One region of the Paenibacillus sp. FSL H8-0315 genome, then DNA from elsewhere that is predicted to be linked to it. Evidence: predicted binding sites of a transcription regulator. Region 1 holds the regulator's gene; each other region holds the start of a gene.

Evidence for each region. The regulator Rex, encoded in region 1, represses fermentation and respiration genes when NADH is low (regulators of the CRP and FNR family bind a similar motif). The targets are predictions, from matches to a motif close to TTGTGAAATATTTCACAA.
Region 2: MHB56_RS12845 (formate/nitrite transporter family protein) is a predicted target of Rex. The motif match lies at 3,932-3,949, and genes of this name have one in related genera.
Region 3: MHB56_RS00190 (cytochrome ubiquinol oxidase subunit I) is a predicted target of Rex. The motif match lies at 2,440-2,457, and genes of this name have one in related genera.
Region 4: adhE (bifunctional acetaldehyde-CoA/alcohol dehydrogenase) is a predicted target of Rex. The motif match lies at 1,946-1,963, and genes of this name have one in related genera.

The regions. Positions count from the first base shown of each region.
Region 1 is NZ_JBBOTA010000001.1:1,114,042-1,119,621, reverse strand. Features, by position in the region: gene MHB56_RS04810 (tetratricopeptide repeat protein) at 1-96, shown strand, start outside; gene dinG (ATP-dependent DNA helicase DinG) at 223-3,084, shown strand; gene MHB56_RS04800 (redox-sensing transcriptional repressor Rex) at 3,221-3,874, shown strand; gene MHB56_RS04795 (amidohydrolase) at 3,861-5,162, shown strand; gene MHB56_RS04790 (cell wall elongation regulator TseB-like domain-containing protein) at 5,335-5,580, shown strand, end outside.
Region 2 is NZ_JBBOTA010000001.1:2,947,890-2,953,469, forward strand. Features, by position in the region: gene MHB56_RS12825 (GNAT family N-acetyltransferase) at 1-7, shown strand, start outside; gene MHB56_RS12830 (MOSC domain-containing protein) at 97-741, opposite strand; gene MHB56_RS12835 (GNAT family N-acetyltransferase) at 722-1,252, opposite strand; gene MHB56_RS12840 (MFS transporter) at 1,321-2,541, opposite strand; gene MHB56_RS12845 (formate/nitrite transporter family protein) at 3,001-3,828, opposite strand.
Region 3 is NZ_JBBOTA010000001.1:73,473-79,052, forward strand. Features, by position in the region: gene MHB56_RS00180 (TetR/AcrR family transcriptional regulator) at 1-127, opposite strand, end outside; gene MHB56_RS00185 (hypothetical protein) at 208-2,055, shown strand; gene MHB56_RS00190 (cytochrome ubiquinol oxidase subunit I) at 2,606-3,970, shown strand; gene MHB56_RS00195 (cytochrome d ubiquinol oxidase subunit II) at 3,967-4,983, shown strand; gene cydD (thiol reductant ABC exporter subunit CydD) at 5,052-5,580, shown strand, end outside.
Region 4 is NZ_JBBOTA010000001.1:1,386,866-1,392,445, reverse strand. Features, by position in the region: gene MHB56_RS06075 (carbohydrate ABC transporter permease) at 1-31, shown strand, start outside; gene MHB56_RS06070 (ABC transporter substrate-binding protein) at 164-1,630, shown strand; gene adhE (bifunctional acetaldehyde-CoA/alcohol dehydrogenase) at 2,039-4,660, shown strand; gene pflB (formate C-acetyltransferase) at 4,913-5,580, shown strand, end outside.

The DNA.
Region 1 (5,580 bases):
GACCCTGCGCTTCCGGAACCAAACGTTAACTTAGAGGTATGCCGCCGTCGTGGAGGGAAGCTGCACTTTGGAAATCAGCTGGTTTCCCTTTTGTAAAAGAATAACGGTTTTGGAAATTTCCATTCAAGCGATGCATCCCCTGAACCAGTGGTGTGCATCGCCTTTTTTCGCAACTTCTGTTATGCTGATTAAGAGTCTCAATTGAAAGGGAATAGAATTATAATGAAATTTGCCGTGCTTGATTTTGAAACAACAGGAACCCAATCCGTGGGTGAAATTATCCAGGTTGGCCTTGCAATTATAGAAGAAGACCGGTCCATCTCCCGGGTATATGGTTCCTATGTCAAGCCCGGAACGCCGATTCCTCCTTTTATAACAGGTCTGACGGGGATTACCGATGATGATGTGAAGGATGCGCCTGAGCTGGATGAGATGATGATGGAGCTTGTTCCGCTCTTGGATGATGTTGTGCTTGTAGGGCATAATGTTGCTTTCGACTTCCATTTTTTACAAAATGCTTTAGATCGTTGTGGCTATTTGCCATTTCAAGGGCGGATTTTGGATACGATTGATTTTCTCAAATTTTGCTTTCCTTCGCTCACATCTTATCAGCTAGGCTCTGTCAGTGCTCATTTTGGAGTGACGCATGATCGTCCGCATCAGGCAGATAGTGATGCACTTGCGACTGCTTTAGTGCTGTTGAAATGTCTTGAGGAGCTCTACGAGCTGCCGCTGCTTACGATCCAGAGACTCTGTGAGCTGTTTACCGAAGAGGATAGTGATCTGGGCTGGTACTTTGATGGTCTGCTGCGAGAGCGGGAAGCGGAGACGCTACAGCCCGAAGGTGATCTGACTTTCTATCGTCAATTAGCGCTTGCAGTAGGAGACTGGACGGAGTTAGCGCCACCTAGAGATGAGCATGCTGAGAATCCGCTAGCGAATTTATCTTTTACTGATTATATGGACGAAGTAACCAAACGACTTAAAGACACATTACCGCAGTATGAAAGCCGGGAAGCTCAGGATATTATGATCAATGAGGTGATGACGGCACTTGCCGAAGACAAACACCTACTGATCGAAGCGGGCACAGGAACCGGTAAATCGCTCGGTTATTTGTTGCCTGCCATTTATCAAAGCGTTCGCACCAATGAAAAAGTCATGGTCAGCACTCATACTATTAATCTGCAGGACCAATTGCGCGAGCGGGATATCCCTTTGTTAACGCAGGTAGTTCCTTTTCCGTTTAAAGCTGCTATTTTTAAGGGAAGAGGACATTATTTGTGTCTGCGTAAGTTTGAGCATAAAATTAATAAAAAGGACTTTATAAGCCCAAGGGAAGATGCGCTTACTGCCGCTCAGATGATCGTATGGCTCACTCAAAGTGAATCAGGGGATGATGAAGAGCTGAATTTAAGCGGCCGGGGTGGTGATTTCTGGGAGACGGTGGCAAGCGATACCGACTCCTGTCTGGGCCGTTCCTGTCCGTGGTTCCGCAAATGTTATTATCATAGGGCTAAGCATGAAGCTGGGATTGCTGACGTGGTCATTACAAACCACTCTAAGCTATTCGCAGATGTTAAGGCTGGGCACCAGCTGCTTCCGGCTTACGAGCATCTTGTCATTGATGAAGCACATCATTTAGAAGATGTGGCTGGTAAACATCTTGGCATGCATATGAAGCATTTCACTGTGGCACACACGTTATCGCGACTGTATAAAGATAGCCGAAACGGACAGCTTCCTGCTCTGCGCCAGATATTACAGTCGTCAGGCAGTGAAGAGGCTTCAGAATGGAGCGGAGTCATCGATCGGATTTACCCGGATCTGCTTACCGTCAAAGAAACCTGGGATGCACTCAGCGACAAGCTGTTCAGCCTTTTGCCGGAACGCAGTGATGCAGGGGCGGGGGAAGCGGGACAACTGGTTATGCGGTTGCTTCCCGCCCGTAAGCCGAAGGATTGGGATGAATTAGTTGCGCTAGAGAACACTATGAATCTGACGTTAAGCGACATCATCCGTAAGGGTGATAAAATGCTTAACGAGATGCGTGACCAGGAAAGCCAATCCTCAGCAGACAGTCTTGTTACTGATATTAGCGGTTTATTTAAGGATTTGGCTTCCATCCGTGAGCAAGTAAGATTCTTTATGGGGCTGAATGACGATAATGTAGTATATTGGCTGGAGGCAAATGGAAATTACCGCAGCAAATCACTACAGCTGTATGCCGTCCCTGTGGATGTTAGCAGCCAGCTTAAAGAGTTGTTCTTCGATAAGAAAAAAAGCATCGTGCTTACCTCGGCGACGCTGTCTGTAGATAAATCTTTTCAATTTATGATTGATAATCTCGGACTTAACGAAGCTGCGGAAGAGGGACGTCTAATGACCTCACTCCTTCCATCTCCCTTTAAGTATCGTGAGCAGGCACTGTTAGTTATACCGCGTGATTTTCCTAGTGTGAAGGGCAGTGTGGGCGATGCTCGATTTGTCGATACACTCGTACAGTCATTATCGGAAGCTGCTAAAACAACACGTGGGCGGATGCTGGTTCTGTTTACTTCTTATAAAATGCTGCGTCAGGTATATGATCCGCTTAAAGAGGCTTTGGCCTCACAAGAGATTACGGTGCTTGGTCAAGGCGTGGAAGGTGGCAGCCGGAGTAAGCTGATCCGCCGCTTTCAGGACAGTGCAGCATCCGTTCTGCTGGGGACGAGCAGCTTCTGGGAAGGTGTAGATATTCCAGGTGAAGCACTGACTTGCCTGGCCATCGTGAGACTTCCGTTTCAACCGCCGAATCACCCGTTGGCGGAAGCGAAGTCGGAGTTATTGCAGGCCCAGAAGAAGAATCCGTTCATGAAATTATCTGTTCCTCAAGCGGTTATTCGTTTTAAGCAGGGATTCGGAAGACTGGTTCGCACGGCGCAGGATCGCGGAATAGTTATTGTTTATGATACAAGGGTTATTGAATCTCATTACGGAAAGTATTTCCTTTATTCATTGCCTGGTCCCAAAATGGAGCATATGCTTACTGATCAAATGGTCCCTCGCATAGCGGAATGGCTAGAGGATGGCGGCGCTTCTTAAAACGCTCGTCTTCAGTTTAGCTTTAGCTCCTCCTTATCCTTAAGGGCGGTCTGTTACAGTACCGCCCTTAGTAAGGAGAGGTAGACGTTTGAATATGGATTTACACAAGAACATTATTATTTTTAGGAGGAAAAATATGAAATCGGATAAAATATCAGAAGCCGTTGTTCGCAGACTACCTGTGTACTTGCGTTTTTTGAATGATCTCCAGAATCGCGAAATATTAACAGTTTCCTCTCAGGAACTTGGACAAAAGCTTGATCTTAATCCCGCACAGATTCGTAAGGATTTAGCATATTTTGGTGACTTCGGCAGAAAAGGTATCGGCTACGATGTAACGTATCTTATTGAGAAAATCCGTCATATCCTAAAGCTGGATCAACAGCTTAATGTAGCTTTAGTTGGAGCAGGTAATCTCGGACATGCCTTGTCTAATTACAATGCATATCTTAAAGATACTATGAAAATCACGGCTATATTTGATTCGTACGCTCCTAAGGTTGGACGTAAGATCAACTCCCTTACTGTGCAACCGATGGATGAACTAGGCAGCACGATTCGTGAGCAAGGTATTCGCATTGCCATTATTACCGTACCTGATTCAGAAGCTCAAAATGTAGCAGATATTCTCATTTCTTCTGGGATTGAAGCGATTTTGAACTTTGCCCCTGTGATTCTGAAGACACCACCGAATATCCGGGTGCATGCAGCTGATTTTACAACTGATCTGCAAAGTCTTGCTTATTACTTGCGGGATGGAAAGGAAGAAAGCGAACATGAACAACAATAAAACGATAATTAAGGGCGGGTATTTTCTGACTCCGGGAACGGATGAGCCGGTTCTGAGTGGATATATGACTATTGAAGATGATTTAATCACTTACATAGGAAAAGAAGAGCCTCAGATGGAAGCTGGAGTGCAAGTGGTTGATGGCAGCCGTCTGCTGTTCATGCCTGGACTTGTAAACACACATGGTCATGCGGCGATGTCTTTGCTGCGTGGATATGGAGATGATTTAGCGCTACAAGTGTGGCTTCAGGAGAAGATGTGGCCGATGGAGGAAAAGTTCACCGGTGATGATGTATACTGGGGAACCTCCTTATCTGTATTGGAAATGCTGAAGGGTGGAACTACGACCTTCCTCGATATGTATGATCATATGGACCGAGTAGCCGAGGTAGCTGAGTTATCAGGTATCCGTTCCGTATTGATGCGTGGTGTGATCGGGTTATGTCCAGAGGATGTACAGAATCACAAGCTTGCGGAAGCGATTTCTTTTGCCCGTAACTGGCATGGAAAGGCTGACGGTAGAATTACTACTATGATCTCGCCACATGCCCCTTATACTTGCCCTCCGGACTTCCTGGTTAAGTTCGTGCAGGCAGCGCATGATCTGGATTTACCGATGCATACGCATATGTCCGAAACGAAACGTGAAGTGGAACAAAATGTGGCGGATTACGGGTTGCGTCCTGTAGCTCACTTAGAGAAGCTTGGAATGTTCACACGTCCCTCGATAGTTGCACATGGTGTTCATTTAAATGATGAAGAGATTGAGATCTTGGCTCGCCATAATGTGGGTGTATCTCATAATCCGGGCAGTAATTTGAAGCTGGCTAGCGGAGTGGCTCGGGTTACTGATCTTCTAAAAGCTGGTGTGAAGGTGTCTCTTGGCACGGATGGCGCGGCAAGCAACAATAACTTGGATATGTTTGAAGAGATGCGGCTTGCAGCTCTCATTCATAAGGGTGTCAGCGGTGATCCAACGGCTGTTCCAGCTCCAGAGGCTCTGCGTATGGCTACAGAATATGGCGCACAGTCCATCTTTTTAAATAATGTAGGCAGACTTGCTGTAGGGATGAAAGCTGATTTCATTGCTATTGATATCGATCAGCCGCATTTGCTGCCACACACAGATCTGTTGTCTCATGCAGTTTACTCTGCTAGCGCTAAGGATGTTGAGCATGTGTGGGTGAATGGTAAACAGGTCATCAAGCATGGACAATGCTTAACCCTGGATGAGGAAGCTATCCGGCGTAAAGCGCAAGAAGCCTTCGAAGGTTTATTGAAGCGTTAAGTCTGGAGAATAACGAATAAATAATAGGCTGCGACTTTTTGCTTTTAGCAAAAGTTGCGGCCTTTTGTGCATTTTTAAGACTGGGAAAGCTAGAAAATTATGAAATTTTGGATAAACACGCGGGTGTGTTATATAATCAAAAAAGATATATTACTAGAAAGGGAGCTGTACCTTGAAGAAAAGGAAAAAATGGATCCTCCTGGGGTCAGTTCTGATTCTGCTCCTGGGGTTTGGACTTATCCAGTTCTATGCCTATATTATGAAAGATCAATGGAACGAGCGTGATATCGCTAAGGATGTTGCCAAAACCAGAGCGGGTCTAACAGAGGTAACTAAAGCACAAAAATCGGTTTGGGATGAAAATGCAGTGTACTGGGTTTTAACAGGAAAAAATGAAGCCGGGACTGCTCTTATGGTC
Region 2 (5,580 bases), 1.8 Mb from region 1:
CGGCTAAGTTGATTAAGGAAAGTTATACAAACACGCAAGCAGAAATAAACCTGGCCGGCATACGCCCCCAGGTTTATTTTATTGAGCAGACCAAGATTAGATCTCTGGCATACCCAGCTGTTTTCGAAACTTGTTCCGTACTACGGCTGAGAGGGCTTCCAGCTCCACAAGCTCTGCCAGAGCAGCCTCCTCTTGCAGCCCAACCTGCATTAAATGCAGTACATGCGCCACGGAAGCATGGCTGTCTCCGTTTTCTTTTTTGACAATTGCATCGCCGGTTGAAATCATTCCTTCACGAAGTACACGTAAGTAAAATCCGCTATACCTTGTATCCAGAACTTGAGCCGGTAGATCTGCGGGTCCATGCTTTTGTGAGATTTTGAAGCAAGGGTATCGTGGTTGGCTAACCTGAAGCAAAGTGGTGCCTATTTCATATACATCGCCAATACACACCTCTGTCTCCAGTAGACCCGTTGTGGTGATATTTTCTCCAAAAGCCGAGTACTCCAGTTTCTTTCCCAGCTGCTGTTCCCAATAAGGATAGTGCTCAATGGGATAGGCACATACCGCCTTGTCAGGACCTCCATGATGTTTAAGATCTGCCTGGCCATCTCCAACAAATCCATTGGTATGTAGCTGAACTGATCCATCTACAGGCGTTTTATAAATTCCGGTCTCCAAAGGTTTTCCCCGATAATCCACCGTCACCGGCCGACCGACATTAAGCGAGACGATCTCCATATCCATTTCCTCCTGTCAGCATGCAGCTCATAAATATCTCATCCACATAACGACCGCCAAGATAAAACTCCTCCCGCAGACGCCCCTCTTCCACAAAACCGCATTCCCGGTAAAAAGAAATCGCTGATTCATTGCAGGATAATACACGCAGGCGAAGTTTACGAATAGCATGCGCCGCAGCGTGTTCCTTAATGGCTTCCATGAGCTGCCGGCCGATGCCTAAACGTTGATAGTTCGGATGAACAGCAATATTAACCTCGCACACATGCCGGTTGCTCTCCATTCTACTAGGGCAGCCAAACCCGACATATCCACATAGCTTGTCATCTTGCAGCGCGACGAGCTGTGAGCCCGGGGGAGCATTCAGTAAGAAATCTTCTTGTGAGCGCCACAACATAGGTCCCGGGCTAGTGTCCTCTGTCCAAATCAGATGGTCCAGATCAATCAGTTCTCGCACGTCTTTAATCTCTGAGGGTCTAATAGTTAACCTTGCCTTGTTGATTTGTTTCATAAGATGTACACCCCTTGCCTTGCACCTCTATAGAATTCACAGCAGATGTTGGAATCCACTGTGTATAGTTATCCTACGGACCGCTCTAACGAATGGTCTTTACGATTGAATAAAGCATGGATGACGAAAAAACCTACAGACAGCAGCGCCATCGCACAAGCCAGCCAGGCTGTTGGTGCCAAACCACCGCTATCATACAGTCTGCCCATGAAGTAAGGGCCAATGACTCTCCCGACTGCACCAATCCCTCCGCTTAGTCCCAAATAAAACGGTGCGCTGCGCCCCGCATGATCCGAGATAAAGGATGGCATCGCTGGAGAAATCAGCATTTCTCCCAGTGTAGCAAGCACCATTCCAAGCACTAATCCAGGATAATTAGGCATCCACAAAAGAAACGCATAGCCACCCAAATAAAACAGGGCACTTGCAGTCATTTGCGCCGTTGAGGTAGACGCGAACCAGCGCTTAATCATTGTTACCAATGGCTGAGCTGCAAAAATCAAAATACCGTTCAGTGTCCAGAGAAAACCATAAGTTTTCTTAGGCCAGCCCTCTGAAATAATGAACGGAGATACCCCTGTATTCCAGATAGAGTTACCGAGAAGCAGGAACAAAGAACCGATCCCCATATAAAGATAAATACGAGTATGCCCCATTAGCTTCCACGTGGATTGTTTCTCTGGTTCATTCTTCTGATGCCCCATTACCTCATGCGCAGGTTCTCCACCGATTTTCTTCAGATATATAAAAAAGAAACCCGCAAATACCGCCGAAGTTACACCATTCATTACAAAGCTTAGCATATAGGAAATATCGGCCAAAAAACCACTTAATGCCGTCCCCAGTGCTACACCAATATTATTGGCGACATAAATAACATTAAACAGCTCACCACGCTGCTTCGTGAAACGAAAGCCGATAAATGCCTGAATGGCAGGTAATGATAAGGAATTAAATAATCCTACCAGTCCCATTGCTACCATAAATAACGTCCAGTTGTTACTAGCTGCCGGCAAGGTGAACAGTGCCAAAGCATTCATGGCGAGCGCTCCGACAATCAGCCGGTTCACGCCTACCTTATGATAGAGTGAGCCCCCGAGTAGTTGACCCACGATCCCACCAACCGATTGAATAAGAATCACCAGTCCAGCATCTGACATGCTGCGTCCAAGCTCATCAAATACATACATCGTAACGAGCGGCCACATCAGCGCACTACCTGTTGCGTTAATTAGGCTGGCAATGAGAAATATTTTCACTTCTTTTGGATATGCCTGTAAAAACTTCATAAGTAGTGTACATCCCCTGTTATATATGTGTCATTAATTCATCCAGTATCATCCCAAAACAGGGCTATGAGCAAGCATACACATTGACGTTTTATCGTGATAAAGTACGCATGAAATCTAAAGGATAAAACGCACATATCGCATGAAATATCCCGTCTCCCTTGGGGTTCACGTCCGCAGTCCTCCCTAGTTCTAATATCTATTCTTATTTTAAAGCCGTGGCTGTCGTCCGTAAAGCAAACAAACAAGAAGAAACTGATTCGCTTTTAGAAAGACGGGGTAATAGAGCCTAGAAACACTCCCCCTTCAAAATTCGCCGTGATCCGATTTCGTTCCCCCGAGCGCGGATATATCACGGCGGATTTTTTTGTGTCTACATAACAAAAAGCACCCCTAAAACATTAACGCCACCAATAAGGCAGACCTTGAATGTTCTATGGAGTGCTCTATAAGACGAGCTTAAGCGTGTTTTTTGACACTGCTGCCGGACATGCTATCTACGGATTGAATAGCCGTAGGTGCTTTACGCAAGTATGCCATCCAATAGGCAGCTGCGACAAATATTGCCCCACCCGTTAGATTTCCGAGCCAGACGGGAACAAAGTTAGTGAAGTATTGCCCCCATGAATAATAACCTTCAAAAATAGCTGCTGGAATTAGGAACATGTTAGCTACAACGTGCTGGAATCCGATCGCAACAAAGGCCATCGTTGGGAACCAAATACCAAGGATTTTGCCGCTGAAGTTATCTGCTCCATAGGAGAGCCATACGGCCAGCGCAACGAGCCAGTTACAGCCGATACCCGAAACAAATGCCGGAAAGAATTCTGCATCGATTTTATGACCAGCCATATCCACCAATTTTTCTAAATACACACCCTCTGAAGTTAAACCCACCACATGACCGAAGAAATAAGCTACAAATAATGCCCCTGCCAGATTACTAATCGTAATGAGCAAAAGATTCTTCACAACTTCCCAGAAAGAAATCTTCTTAGCCATAAAAGCAAGCGGCACGGCCATCATATTCCCTGTCAGTAGTTCTCCACCTGCAAGGAGTACCATGATCAGCCCAACGGGGAAGACTGCGGCTCCGATAAAGTTAGCAATGGAACCCCATTCCTGTGGTGCGCCAGCAATGACGCGAATATCTAATAAAAACCCGAGCGCAATAAACGCTCCTCCCAAAAAGCCCAGAATAAGTACGGTACTTAGCGGATTATGAGCTTTTTTTATGCCGTTCTCTACAGTTACTTCGGCAATTTGCTGCGGTTTGCTATAAGCCATGGTTCCTATCCCCTTCATCTATTTACTTCAAATTTGTTCCTTTATGACCATTGTAGCGTGTCGTAAAACACATTAACGTGATAATTATCACTTTGAGAAAACTAAGTGAAAGTTTTCACTGACATGTCAAATTTACTGCAGCCTGTGCACAAATAGAAGTTTGCGACTGGCCTACTAAGCCAGCATATCTTGTTTTGTTGGATTACATTTGAGCGTACGCAGCAGCTATCGGACACAGTTGTCCTTATATGCAGCAAGATCTCACTGTAGCTATACCTCACTGTAGTCATACCTCACTATCGTCATACTTCACTATCGGCATTCTATCGGACTCGGATGACTCTAATCGTAGCTTTTGAGCATATTTGGCCCACACCCGGACATCGGACTCAGATAACCTTATTCGTAACTTTCGAGCACATTTGACTCGCTATCGGACCCCATAGTCACTATTGGCACCAAAAACACACTAGTTTTACCTCCTTCTATGTAATAGCTGCACTGGAGTCCGAAACCACGCTCAAACGGCGATTTATTGCTAATTAGCGGCCTCTGAGTCCGAAAGCTTCTACGGAGGGCGATGACTCAGCACTATCGGACTCAGTTAACCCTAATCGTAACTTTCGAGCATATTTGGCTCGCTATCGGACCCTATAGTCGCTATTGGCACGAAAAACACACTAGTTGTAACTCGTTCTATGTAATAGCTGCACTGGAGTCCGAAATCACACTCAAACGGCGATTATTTGCTATATAGCGGCTTCTGAGTCTGGAAAATTCTGAGGTGGGCGGTGACTCCGCACGATCGGACTCAGTTGACCTTATACGTAGCTTTTGAGCACATTTGATTCGCTATCGGACCCCATAGTCGCTATTGGCACGAAAAACACACTGTTTGTACCCCATTCTATGTAATAGCTGCACTGGAGTCCGAAATCACGCTCAAACGGCAATTATTTGCTAAATAGCGGCTTCTGAGTCTGGAAAATTCTGAGGTGGGCGGTGACTCCGCACGATCGGACTCAGTTGACCTTATACGTAGTTTTTGAGCACATTTGATTCGCTATCGGACCCCATAGTCGCTATTGGCACGAAAAACACACTGTTTGTACCCCATTCTATGTAATAGCTGCACTGGAGTCCGAAATCACGCTCAAACGGCAATTATTTGCTAAATTGCGGCTTCTGAGTCCGAAAGCTTCTGCAGAGGGCGATGACTCGGCACGATCGGACTCAGTTGACCCTATTCGTAGCTTTTGAGCACATTTGGCTCGCTATCGGACCCCATAGTCGCTATTAGCACCAAAAACACACTAGTTGTAACTCATTCTATGTAATAGCTGCATTGGAGTCCGAAACCACGCTCAAACGGCGATTATTTGCTAATTAGCGGCTTCTGAGTCCGAAATCTTCTGCGGAGGGCGGTGACTTACCACGATCGGACTCAGTTGACCTTATACGTAGCTTTTGAGCATATTTGGCTTGCTATCGGACCCCATAGTCGCTATTAGCACGAAAAACACACTAGTTGTACCTCATTCTATGTAATAGCTGCATTGGAGTCCGAAATCACACTCAAAAGGCGATTATTTGCTAAATAGCGGCTTCTGAGTCCGAAAAATTCTGCGGAGGGCGGTGACTCAGCACGATCGGACTCAGTTGACCTTATACAGAGCTCCTGAGTCCGGAAGCTTCTGCAGAAGGCGATGACTCAGCACGATCGGACACAGTTGACCCTAGTCGTAACTTTCG
Region 3 (5,580 bases), 1.0 Mb from region 1:
CTCTTGTCAAATGGTTGGTTTCTTTATTGGAACGATGCTGAGAGGTATTTGGACTGTATAATTCATGATTTGAGATGACATTTCCCCTCCGTTTGTACATTCTGATGTTCGTTTCATTGTTTTTCATGAGTCTTTTCAATATGCTAAAACCATAAGGCATTACAAATGTAATGTCAAAATAATCGTTAGTTAAAATGGGAGGGCGTCATGTTAGAAATCTTATATAGACGATTGTCAGCAGTGCTGCTTTTGATCCTAGCACTAAGTGCTACGGTATTCATTGGCGAAGAAACGGTAATCTCAATCGTGACCATCATCTTTTTATTAGCAGAATTAGGCATCTCTTTTTTACTATTAAAGAAGCGTGAGAAGTTACATGTAGTATTTATTAGTGCGATGGTGGCAGAAGGGTTATTCTTACTAACAAGAAATTTTTGGCTGCTTGCGCTTTCTATCCTCTTGCTGATCATAGCGGGCATATGGAGAGGACTCTTGGGGCAAAAGGTAAGCAGAAGAGTTACTCCGTTTCTAGTGGTTCGTAAAGTGTTATTCAGCATTGCTGCACTTATCGTTACTGCACTTTGGGGTATTGGAGTCTATGCAAAACCTATTACAACACCTGTAGCATTAGCTGCTGATACGACAGTGACGATCGATGAACGCAATTTGGATTCTGCAGCAGTGATGCTCAAAGATATTGAAGTAATGAATTCTTTTGGAAGCCGTACAACCGGCTCTGAGGGTCACAATCAGTTTATTGCTTGGCTGGAGCAGCAGGTATCTGATATGGGGCTGCAAGTTTATCGTGATCGCTATACTTTTGACCGATGGGAAGAAAAGAACAGTACTTTAATGATTGATCAGCAGGAAATTCATGTCTCTTCAGCTTTTCCCTATTCCGGGGAAACTGACGAAAAAGGTGTAACTGGGGAGCTGGTGTATACGAAGCGTGGTGAATATGGCCAGGCCAGCGGAAAAATTGCTGTCATTGAAATTGAGAATTTCAGAAATTTTCCAAGTGGGATCGTTATGAATATGCGGGATTCATCACCAATGGACAACCAAATTGCCCCAAATGAAGGCGATCTGGTCCTCACTACAGCATTAAAAGAAGCTAAATTGGAGCAAGCGAAGGAAATGGGCGTAAAAGCTGTTGTTTTAGTCTGGAAAGGGGTATCTGACGATAAGGTTGAAGAGCAATATGTGCCTTTTACCACCGATTATGCTGGAATCCCTGCGATTTGGGTTAATGAAACGGAAGGGAAAAAGGTGATCAGCGCAGCTCAGGAGCATAAAGAAGGTACGGTTATTTTAGAAGCGGAAATACAAAAAGATGCCCCAACAGAATCCTTTTATGTGAAAATTGACGGTAAGAATAAAGACGAAGCAATTATCGTAAATACTCATACGGATGGGATAAATGTGGTGGAGGAGAATGGCGCTGTGGGCATGCTGTCTATGATTCGTTACTTACAGCAGGAGCAGCCGGAACGTACGATGATATTTGCTTTTGTGACAGGGCATTTTAGATTACCGGAGTTCAAAGGTTCCTCTCAGGCAACTTCCACCTGGATGGAGGGGCATCGAGAGCTGTGGGATGGCAAGAATGGCCATTTAAAAGCTGTAGCTGGAATTACGGTTGAGCATTTAGGCAGCATGGAGTGGAAGGACGATGATACGGGTCATTATGGTCCAACTGGACAAATAAGTACAGAATATACCTATGCAGGCAATGAAATGATGGCAGGCATTTGGCTGAAGGCTATTGAAAAGACAGATAGCACACGTACTGTATTATTGCGTGGACATAACAAGTTTGAGTTTGGAGAGAGTCAGCCCTTATTTGAAGCAGGGATACCAGTGATTGGTTTCATTCCAATGCCCGACTATCTGCTCGTGGATAGTGACAACAGAGAGATGGACAAATTTGATGCAAAGCTAATGCATACGCAAATTGTATCGTTGCTGAAAGCGGTCAAGCTAGTGGACGGAACGGAGACGACTAAGCTTGGGAAATCAGATGGGTATTCTTTTTTCTACGGTCGTACTAAATGATAGTAGCAGTTCAAGATTTGTCATGACAAAGATGAAATTAGCTTTAATTCAAAAAACACTGATGATTTGAGTCAGTGTTTTTTGTTGCAAAAAAGGGGATATATTACGGCTCAAAATGAGAAAATATCGTTTTTTTGCTAGCATCGAAGTAGGAGGGAACTTGTGACATCACATATGCACTAATCAATCAATAGCTCCTTCGGGTACTTTTTGTGTTATTCACTGAGTTGTCAGAAAGATTTGACCCTTTCTTGAACGTTTAGGGATTAAGAGATATCTGTGATTGAATTACTTGCAATTTAAGATAAGATGATTTTAATCATTAGGTCACATTATAATTTTGACTGTTCAGTATCAGGTAAATCGGGCTCGCCAACTCTTGCTTTGTGAATTTTTTCTCTTTTTACATAGCAAAGAACGATGAACGTCATACTAAAACGAACAGGCAACGATGTCGCTGAACCTTGCTAAACCTGATATTGAATGCAGCCAACAGTTAGCAGGCCTAATCATAGAAAAATGAACAGTGTTTTGAAGGGAGCATTAAAGAATGGCAATTGATACGGTGCTATGGAGCAGGCTGGTGACAGGCTTGACTCTCGGGTTCCACGTTATTTTTGCGACGATTGGCGTCGGTATACCGCTAATGATCGCTATAGCAGAGTTTATCGGGATTCGGAAGAAGGACCCCCATTATACACTTATGGCAAAGCGGTGGTCTCGAGGATTTGTCATTTCTGTGGCGGTTGGTGTCGTGACCGGTACAGCGATTTCACTACAGCTGGCCCTGGTATGGCCGAATTTTATGAAACTGGCTGGGAATGTCATTGCACTTCCGTTATTCATGGAGGTGTTCGCATTCTTTTTTGAAGCTATCTTCTTGGGCATTTATTTGTATACGTGGGATCGCTTCAAAAATCCGTATATCCATTGGCTGCTGACGATTCCGATTGTCGCCGGGGCAGGCATGTCTGCCGTTTTTATTACGACGGTGAACGGATTCATGAACCAGCCTGAGGGCTTTGTCATGGAAGCAGGCCAATTCACAGCGATTAACCCGGTGCAAGCGATGCTGAATACGGCGACGTTCTCCAAAGTGTTCCATGTATTAAGCTCGGCCTATTTGACTGGAGCTGCCTTGTTAGCCGGGATTGCAGCCTTCGCGATGCTGAGAAAAGGTGTGTCCGCATACCACAAAAAATCTTTAAATCTAATGATGGCAGTCGTTTTACTATTCGGTTTGCTGAACACGTTAGCCGGTGATGTGTCCGCCAAGTTTTTGGCCGAGCATCAGCCAGAGAAGCTTGCAGCGGCAGAGTGGCATTTTGAGACGAGCAGCAGTGTGGATTTGGTGCTATTGGGATGGCTGAATGCAGAGCATGAAGTTCTAGGGGCTCTTCATCTGCCGAAGCTGCTCAGCTTCCTGGCCTTTGGAGACTTTAATGCAGAGGTGACGGGGCTCGAGGAATTCCCCAAGGAAGAATGGCCACCGCTTCTCGTTCATTATCTGTTTGATTTAATGGTCGGAATTGGATTTACTCTGCTCGCGATTTCGTTTCTATATTTTCTGTTTGTGTTCTGGAAAAAGCGTAATGAGCTTAACAAATGGATGCTTCGCATCATCGCACTGAGCGCCCCTCTCGCTTTTCTGGCTGTTGAGCTGGGATGGTTTTATGCAGAGGTTGGCCGACAGCCGTGGATTATCCGTGGATATATGCGTGTTGAGGAGGCGGCCACGTCTTCACCGAATGTAAGAATTATATTCTTCGCCTTATTGCTCTTGTACATCGTACTCGGCAGTATGTGTGTAATCGTGCTAAGACGCTTGTTCAACAATAATCCGGCAGAAGCTGAGATGGAGAAATGGATGAAGGATCATCCTAATCAATCTGCGGAAAAGGGGGGCACTGAATGATGAGTTACGAATTGATTGGCATCTCGGTGCTCTGGCTGTTTTTGTACGGCTATTTAATTATAGCTTCCATTGATTTCGGAGCGGGCTTCTTCGCCTTTTATGCACGTTTAACGAAGCAGGATCATCTCATTAATCGTCTGATTTCCCGATATTTATCACCCGTATGGGAGATTACAAATGTATTTTTTATCTTTTTCTATATTGGCATCGTCGGATTTTTTCCGGACACAGCCTATTATTATGGCTCCGCGTTACTTGTTCCGGGAAGCATTGCAGTGATTCTTCTTGCGATTCGCGGTTCATTCTATGCTTTTGAAAATTACGGTTCCAAGAAAAACATAGTATATCTTTTTTTGTACGGAGCTACAGGTTTGCTTATTCCAGCATCGTTGTCAGTGGCGCTAACTTTGTCTGAAGGCGGCTTTATCGTGAAGCAGGGGGAGACGGTTTCTCTGGATTACTGGGCGCTGTTTACCAATCCGTTATCGTGGAGTATCGTTGGACTGGCAATCGTGTCCGTTTTGTTCATTAGCGGCTCATTTCTGACATTTTACGCTTCTCGGGCGGAGGATCATTCCGCGTTGAAGCTGATGCGCAACTACGCCCTGTTTTGGAGCACACCGACGATAATCCTCGCACTGACAGCATTTATCTATTTGGGTCAACACAATGAGCGCCATTTTCAAAATATGATGGATTTATGGTGGTTGCTGGCACTTTCCGTTGCTTTCTTTATGATCGCGATGTGGCTGTTATATAACGGACGCCGTTACGGATTAGCTTTTATATGCGTCATGTTGCAGTTTTTCTGTGCCTTTTTCGCTTATGGGATTGGGCAATACCCTTATATTCTTGATCCGTATATCACGATTCAGAGCAGTGCAACTTCACCGGCAATGGGTTTAGCGTTAGTAATTGTGTTTATCGGCGGTCTATGCCTGTTGATCCCATCCCTTATTCTGGTCTTCAAACTCTTCCTGTTTGATGCGGATTATGTAAAAGGGAAAAAATAAAGCTGTTTAATCCATTACGGCATGTTTGAGGTTTCCCTACAAGCCTATAGATAAAGGAGGTGTGATCTGTGAAGAGGAAATCCAGTCTGATTTCTCAACAAATGTCTTCACAAAGGAAAAACAGGGCTCTCCTCGCAATCATTTCGCTCGCGCTCGGTATAGCTATTGTGAGTCAGGCTGGACTGCTTGCTGAAGCAGTCCAACGGATTTTTGTCGAGAAAGCTTCATTTTCATCGGTTATCCTGTTGCTCGGCATACTTCTAACTGTTATGGCTGTACGCACACTGTTGTCTTATGGAAACGGTATAGTTGGCTTACATATGGCTGCCACTGCTAAGACAAATATGCGCGCTGCCGTGCTGCAAAACTTGACTCATGCCTCCATGCCTTCAACCCTTCGTGGACAGACGGGAGGAAAGGTCAGTATTGCTCTGGATGCTGTGGATGAGGCCGATAGTTATTTCAGTCAATACATGCCGCGTATGATGGAAGCTGCTATCATCCCGGTTCTGATTTTGGTCGTTACATTTATCCAACATGCCAACACAGGTTTCATTCTATTGTTTACTGCTCCGTTCATCCCGCTGTTCATGATTT
Region 4 (5,580 bases), 270 kb from region 1:
TGGCGTCGCATTATCAGCAGTTAAGGGATAAGCGCAGATCGACCGATTTAGTCACGGATCGTAAACATGCACATGAAAGGAATATAAATGCACCTCGTTTGTAAACGATTTCTCTTTTATGATCGATATGTAAGATAACTATGAATTGAAAAGGGGAGTTTCAATGCGTAAGTACTCTAGCGTGCTACTAAGCCTCCTTGTGGCCGGATCATTGTTAACCGCATGCGGCGGTAACAACAATAACGGAAACACAACAGGAAACAAGGAAGGGGAAGCGACTACTGCGCCAACGAATGCTGCAACAGATAATGCTGGCAGTGCTACAGCAGCGCCAACTGATGATATCACACAAAGAAAAGTGACCATCAAAATTCACTATCCAACCCCTGACCTAACCGAAGTTAGAGCACAGGAAGATGACAAGATCAAACGTTTCCAAGAGGAGTATCCGAATGTTGAAATCGTCAAAGACGATTGGCAGTACAATGTAAGTGAAATCGGCATCAAAATGGCAGCGAATGAAGCTCCAACCTTCTTTAACACTTACGCTACAGAAGCAAAATTCCTAGTTGAAAAAGGCTGGGTAGCTGACATTACGGATCTGTGGAATAAATACGAATTTAAGGATCAAATTAACCCGGTTCTCCAAAACCAATTTATCATTGACGGAAAAGTATTCGGCGTAACTCAAAAGGGTTATGTAACAACCACAATGATCAACAAAAAAATGCTGGATGAAAAAGGCGTTGCTGTTCCATCTATGGATTGGACTTGGGATGATATGCTGAATACCGCGAAAGGCGTAGCTGATACCAAAAAAGGGATTTCCGGTATTGCTCCAATGGGTAAAGGGAATGAAGCAGGCTGGAACTGGACCAACTTCCTGTTCGAGGCTGGCGGTGAAATTCAGAAGATTGAAGGCGGTAAGGTTGTAGCTACTTTTAATTCTGAGGCTGGGATTAAAGCGCTGGATTTCTACAAGAAACTTAGATGGGAAGCAAACGCGATTCCTCAGGACTGGGCACTGGGCTGGGGCGATGCTGTAGGCGCATTCCAACAAAGTCGTACAGCAATGGTAATGGCTGGTTCTGACGGTGTTATTGAGCAAGCGTTGAATCAAGGCGGTCTGAAACCAGAAGATGTACTTACGTATCCAATGCCTGCGATGGAAAAAGGCGGAAAACACACTGGGGTACTTGGTGGTGACTACCTTGTAATCAATCCAAATGCAACACCAGACGAGCAAGAAATGGCATTCCGTTATATTACATTTGATTACTTCTCCGATAAAGGTCTAGAAGCACTGGATGCAGTTCTGCAACAACGTACAACGGATGGCAAATACTTTATTCCGCCGCTCTTAGATTACTATTCTGCAGATTCTGACTTCGGCAAGAAAACAAAAGCTGTGTATGATAAATATACAAATGTATATCAATACAGCCCTGATATTTTAGGCTTGCTGGACGGTAAACCGGAAGCGCAATACAATACACAGGACTACTACGCAACCATGTCCAATGTAATTCAAGAGCTGTTCTCCAAAAAAGGAACAGATTCTAAGACACAGCTTGAAGCTGCTGCCAAAACAGTGCAAGAGAAATTCTTCGATACAATTAAAGTAGAATAGGCAAGGAAGGACAGAACCGGCTCCTTTAGGAGTCGGTTTTTTTATGTTTATATTATTGATATTTTTATAAATCAACCCAACGGATGGCTTCCGACTATTTTTTAGAGGGTCATGAGAAAAATAGAGTGTCAACAAAATTAGATTTGTATTTTTAAAATATTTTTGCGAGCGAAAAGGTAGAAAATGGGTATCGGTTCTTGTCTTTTTAAACATAAACTTTAGATTTAAGGAATAATAAAGCACAAATAATGGTAAAAAACCTATAATATGATCGAATGAAAGCGCTTTGAAAACAAATCAAAAAAACTTTATACTTTGTGAAAGATTTCACTATACAAGGTGGAAATGATGTGATAAGATAAATGTGTAGAGAAAAACAACCTAAAAATTGACAGGAGGACGAGGGAGATGGCAGTTAAGAACGAAGTCGCCGCCCAAGTTAAACAAACTACCGCTGAAGAGTATATTCAGACTTTGGTGGATAAAGCGAAAAAAGCACATGAGGCATTCATGGCGCTGGATCAAGAGCAAGTTGACACAATCGTTCATGCAATGGCGTTGGCTGGACTCGACAAACATATGTACCTCGCTAAATTGGCTGTAGAAGAAACTGGCCGCGGGGTTTACGAAGACAAAATTACTAAAAACATCTTCTCGACAGAATATATCTGGCACGGAATTAAATACGATAAAACAGTAGGCGTTATTGAAGACAATGCTTATGAAAGCTTCCAAAAAATTGCTGAGCCCGTCGGAATTGTAATGGGTATCACACCGGTAACCAACCCTACATCCACCACGATGTTTAAAGCGTTGATTGCGATTAAGACACGGAACCCTATTATATTCGGTTTCCACCCATCTGCGCAAGAGTGTAGTGCAGCAGCTGCTAGAATTCTTCATGATGCGGCTGTAAAAGCTGGCGCACCTGAGAATTGTATCCAATGGATTGAAATGCCAACGATGGACAAAACAAACGCTTTGATGAACAACCCTGACGTTGCACTTATTCTCGCAACAGGCGGTTCTGCAATGGTAAAAGCAGCTTATAGCTGTGGTAAACCAGCTCTTGGCGTAGGTCCTGGTAACGTACCTGCATTCATCGAAAAGAGCGCGGATATCGATCAAGCCGTAACGGACATCATTCTTTCCAAAACATTTGATAATGGTATGATCTGTGCTTCCGAGCAAGCTGTTATTATCGAAGAACCAATCTTCGATCAAGTGAAAAAGAAAATGATCGCTAATGGCTGCTACTTTGTTAACAAAGAAGAAGCTGCCAAACTTACTAGCGGCGCTATGAACGTTGATAAATGTGCGGTTAATCCAGCAATCGTTGGACAATCCGCAGTGAAAATTGCTGAAATGTGCGGCATTCAAGTTCCTGCCGGCACTAAGATTCTGGTAGCAGAACTTGAAGGTGTAGGCACTAAATATCCATTGTCCGCTGAAAAATTGAGTCCTGTGCTTGCTTGCTACAAAGTTAAAAACGCAGATCAAGGTATTGAACGCGCAGCACAAGTTGTTGAATTTGGTGGTATGGGCCATAGTTCGGCTATCCACTCCAACAACGAAGAAGTAATCATGAAGTTCTCTAACCGTCTGCAAACAGGACGTATTCTCGTTAACTCGCCTTCCACTCATGGTGCGATCGGCGATATCTATAACACTAACATCCCTTCGTTGACGCTGGGCTGCGGATCTTATGGTCGTAACTCCGTGTCGCAAAACGTTACAGCAATCAATTTGATCAACGTGAAAAGGGTGAATCGTCGTACCGTGAATATGCAATGGTTTAAAGTACCTGACAAGATCTATTTCGAAAAAGGCGCTACTCAGTACCTGACCAAAATGCCTGATATCACACGTGTCGCAATTATCACTGACCCAATGATGGTTAAGCTTGGATATGTTGAGAGAGTTGAACATTACCTGCGTCAACGCCAAACTCCTGTAGCGATCGAAGTGTTCTCGGAAGTTGAACCAGATCCATCGACAACTACAGTTGAAAAAGGTACAGCAATGATGAACAGATTCCAACCGGACTGCATCATCGCACTTGGCGGTGGTTCCCCAATGGATGCTGCAAAAGGAATGTGGTTATTCTATGAACATCCAGACGCTGACTTTAACGGTCTGAAACAAAAATTCATGGATATCCGTAAACGGGTTTACAAATTCCCTAAACTTGGAAACAAAGCTAAGTTTGTAGCGATTCCAACTACTTCGGGTACGGGTTCGGAAGTAACATCTTTCGCAGTTATTACCGATAAAACAACTGAACAACACACTAAATATCCTTTGGCTGACTACGAGCTAACTCCAGACGTAGCTATCATTGATCCAGAGTTCGTATATAGCTTGCCAAAAACTGCTGTAGCTGATACAGGTATGGACGTATTGACACATGCCATCGAAGCTTATGTATCTGTTATGGCGAGTGACTACACGGATGGTCTGGCAATTAAAGCAATCCAATTGGTATTCCAATACCTTGAAAAATCGGCTCTTGAAGGCGACAGAGTTGCCCGTGAAAAAATGCATAACGCATCAACACTTGCTGGTATGGCCTTTGCTAATGCTTTCCTGGGTATTAACCACAGCTTGGCGCATAAATGGGGCGGTCAATATCACACTGCTCACGGTCGTACTAATGCGATCCTTATGCCACACGTTATTCGTTACAATGCTAAGAAACCTACGAAGTTCGCTTCGTTCCCTAAATATTCACACTTCGTAGCTGACGAGCGTTATGCAGAAATCGCCCGTATTCTGGGATTGCCAGCTCGCACAACTGAAGAAGGTGTAACTAGCCTGATCAATGCTATTCGCGACATGAACAAAAAACTGGGTATCGAAGAATCCTTCCAACAATTGGGCTTTGATCCTAAGGATTTTGAATCCCGTGTAGATTACTTGGCTGACCGTGCATTTGAAGATCAATGTACAACTGCCAATCCTAAGCTGCCACTGGTATCTGAACTTGCAGATGTATACCGTAATGCTTTCTACGGAAGATTTGATAATTAATATTTGGTTAAGTAGATAATAGGATGGTTGTGGATTAGATATAAGTGACAAATATCACCCGAAAGGTGATATTTGTCACAGTCTATTTATAGAAAATAAACTAAAATGTTTATATAAACAACGGTCCCATACATGGAACAATGATTGTGAATTTTCGAACAACCATATCTTTCTTGGGATCACGAGACACGGGATCAACCTTCAAGCCCGCGATCTCTACAAATATTATAAATATAGATGGAGGGATTTAGCATGTCGGTGATTGAAAAAGATGTACAAGAAGTGAAATCCGGTTGGAGAAGTTTTACAAAAGGTAAATGGTCCAGAAAAGTTGACGTTAACAACTTTATCGCAAGTAACATTAAGCCTTATGAGGGAAATGAAGAATTCCTCGTAGGACCTACTAGTAACACAACTGAACTGTGGAAGATTATTTCCCAATTGAGCAAGGAAGAAAGAGAAAGAGGCGGCGTATGGGATGTTTCCCTAGATACTGTCTCCACAATTACTTCACATGCTCCAGGCTACATTGATAAAGACAAGGAACAAATTGTAGGTGTGCAGACTGACGCTCCTTTCAAACGTTCCATCCAGCCATTCGGCGGGATCAAGATGATGGTTGATGCTACGAAAGCTTATGGCTTCGAGCTTCCACAAAACATCGTTGACATGTTTACGAACATTCGCAAAACGCATAACCAAGGCGTATTTGATGCATATACACCAGACATGAGAGCTGTGCGTAAATCCGGCGTAATTACAGGTCTTCCTGATGCTTACGGACGCGGACGCATCATCGGCGACTACCGCCGCATTGCTCTGTACGGTATTGATTTCCTCATTAAAGACAAAAAACAACAACAAACTGAGCTTGAAGTTGATTCCATGACTGAAGATATCATTCGTTTGCGTGAAGAGCT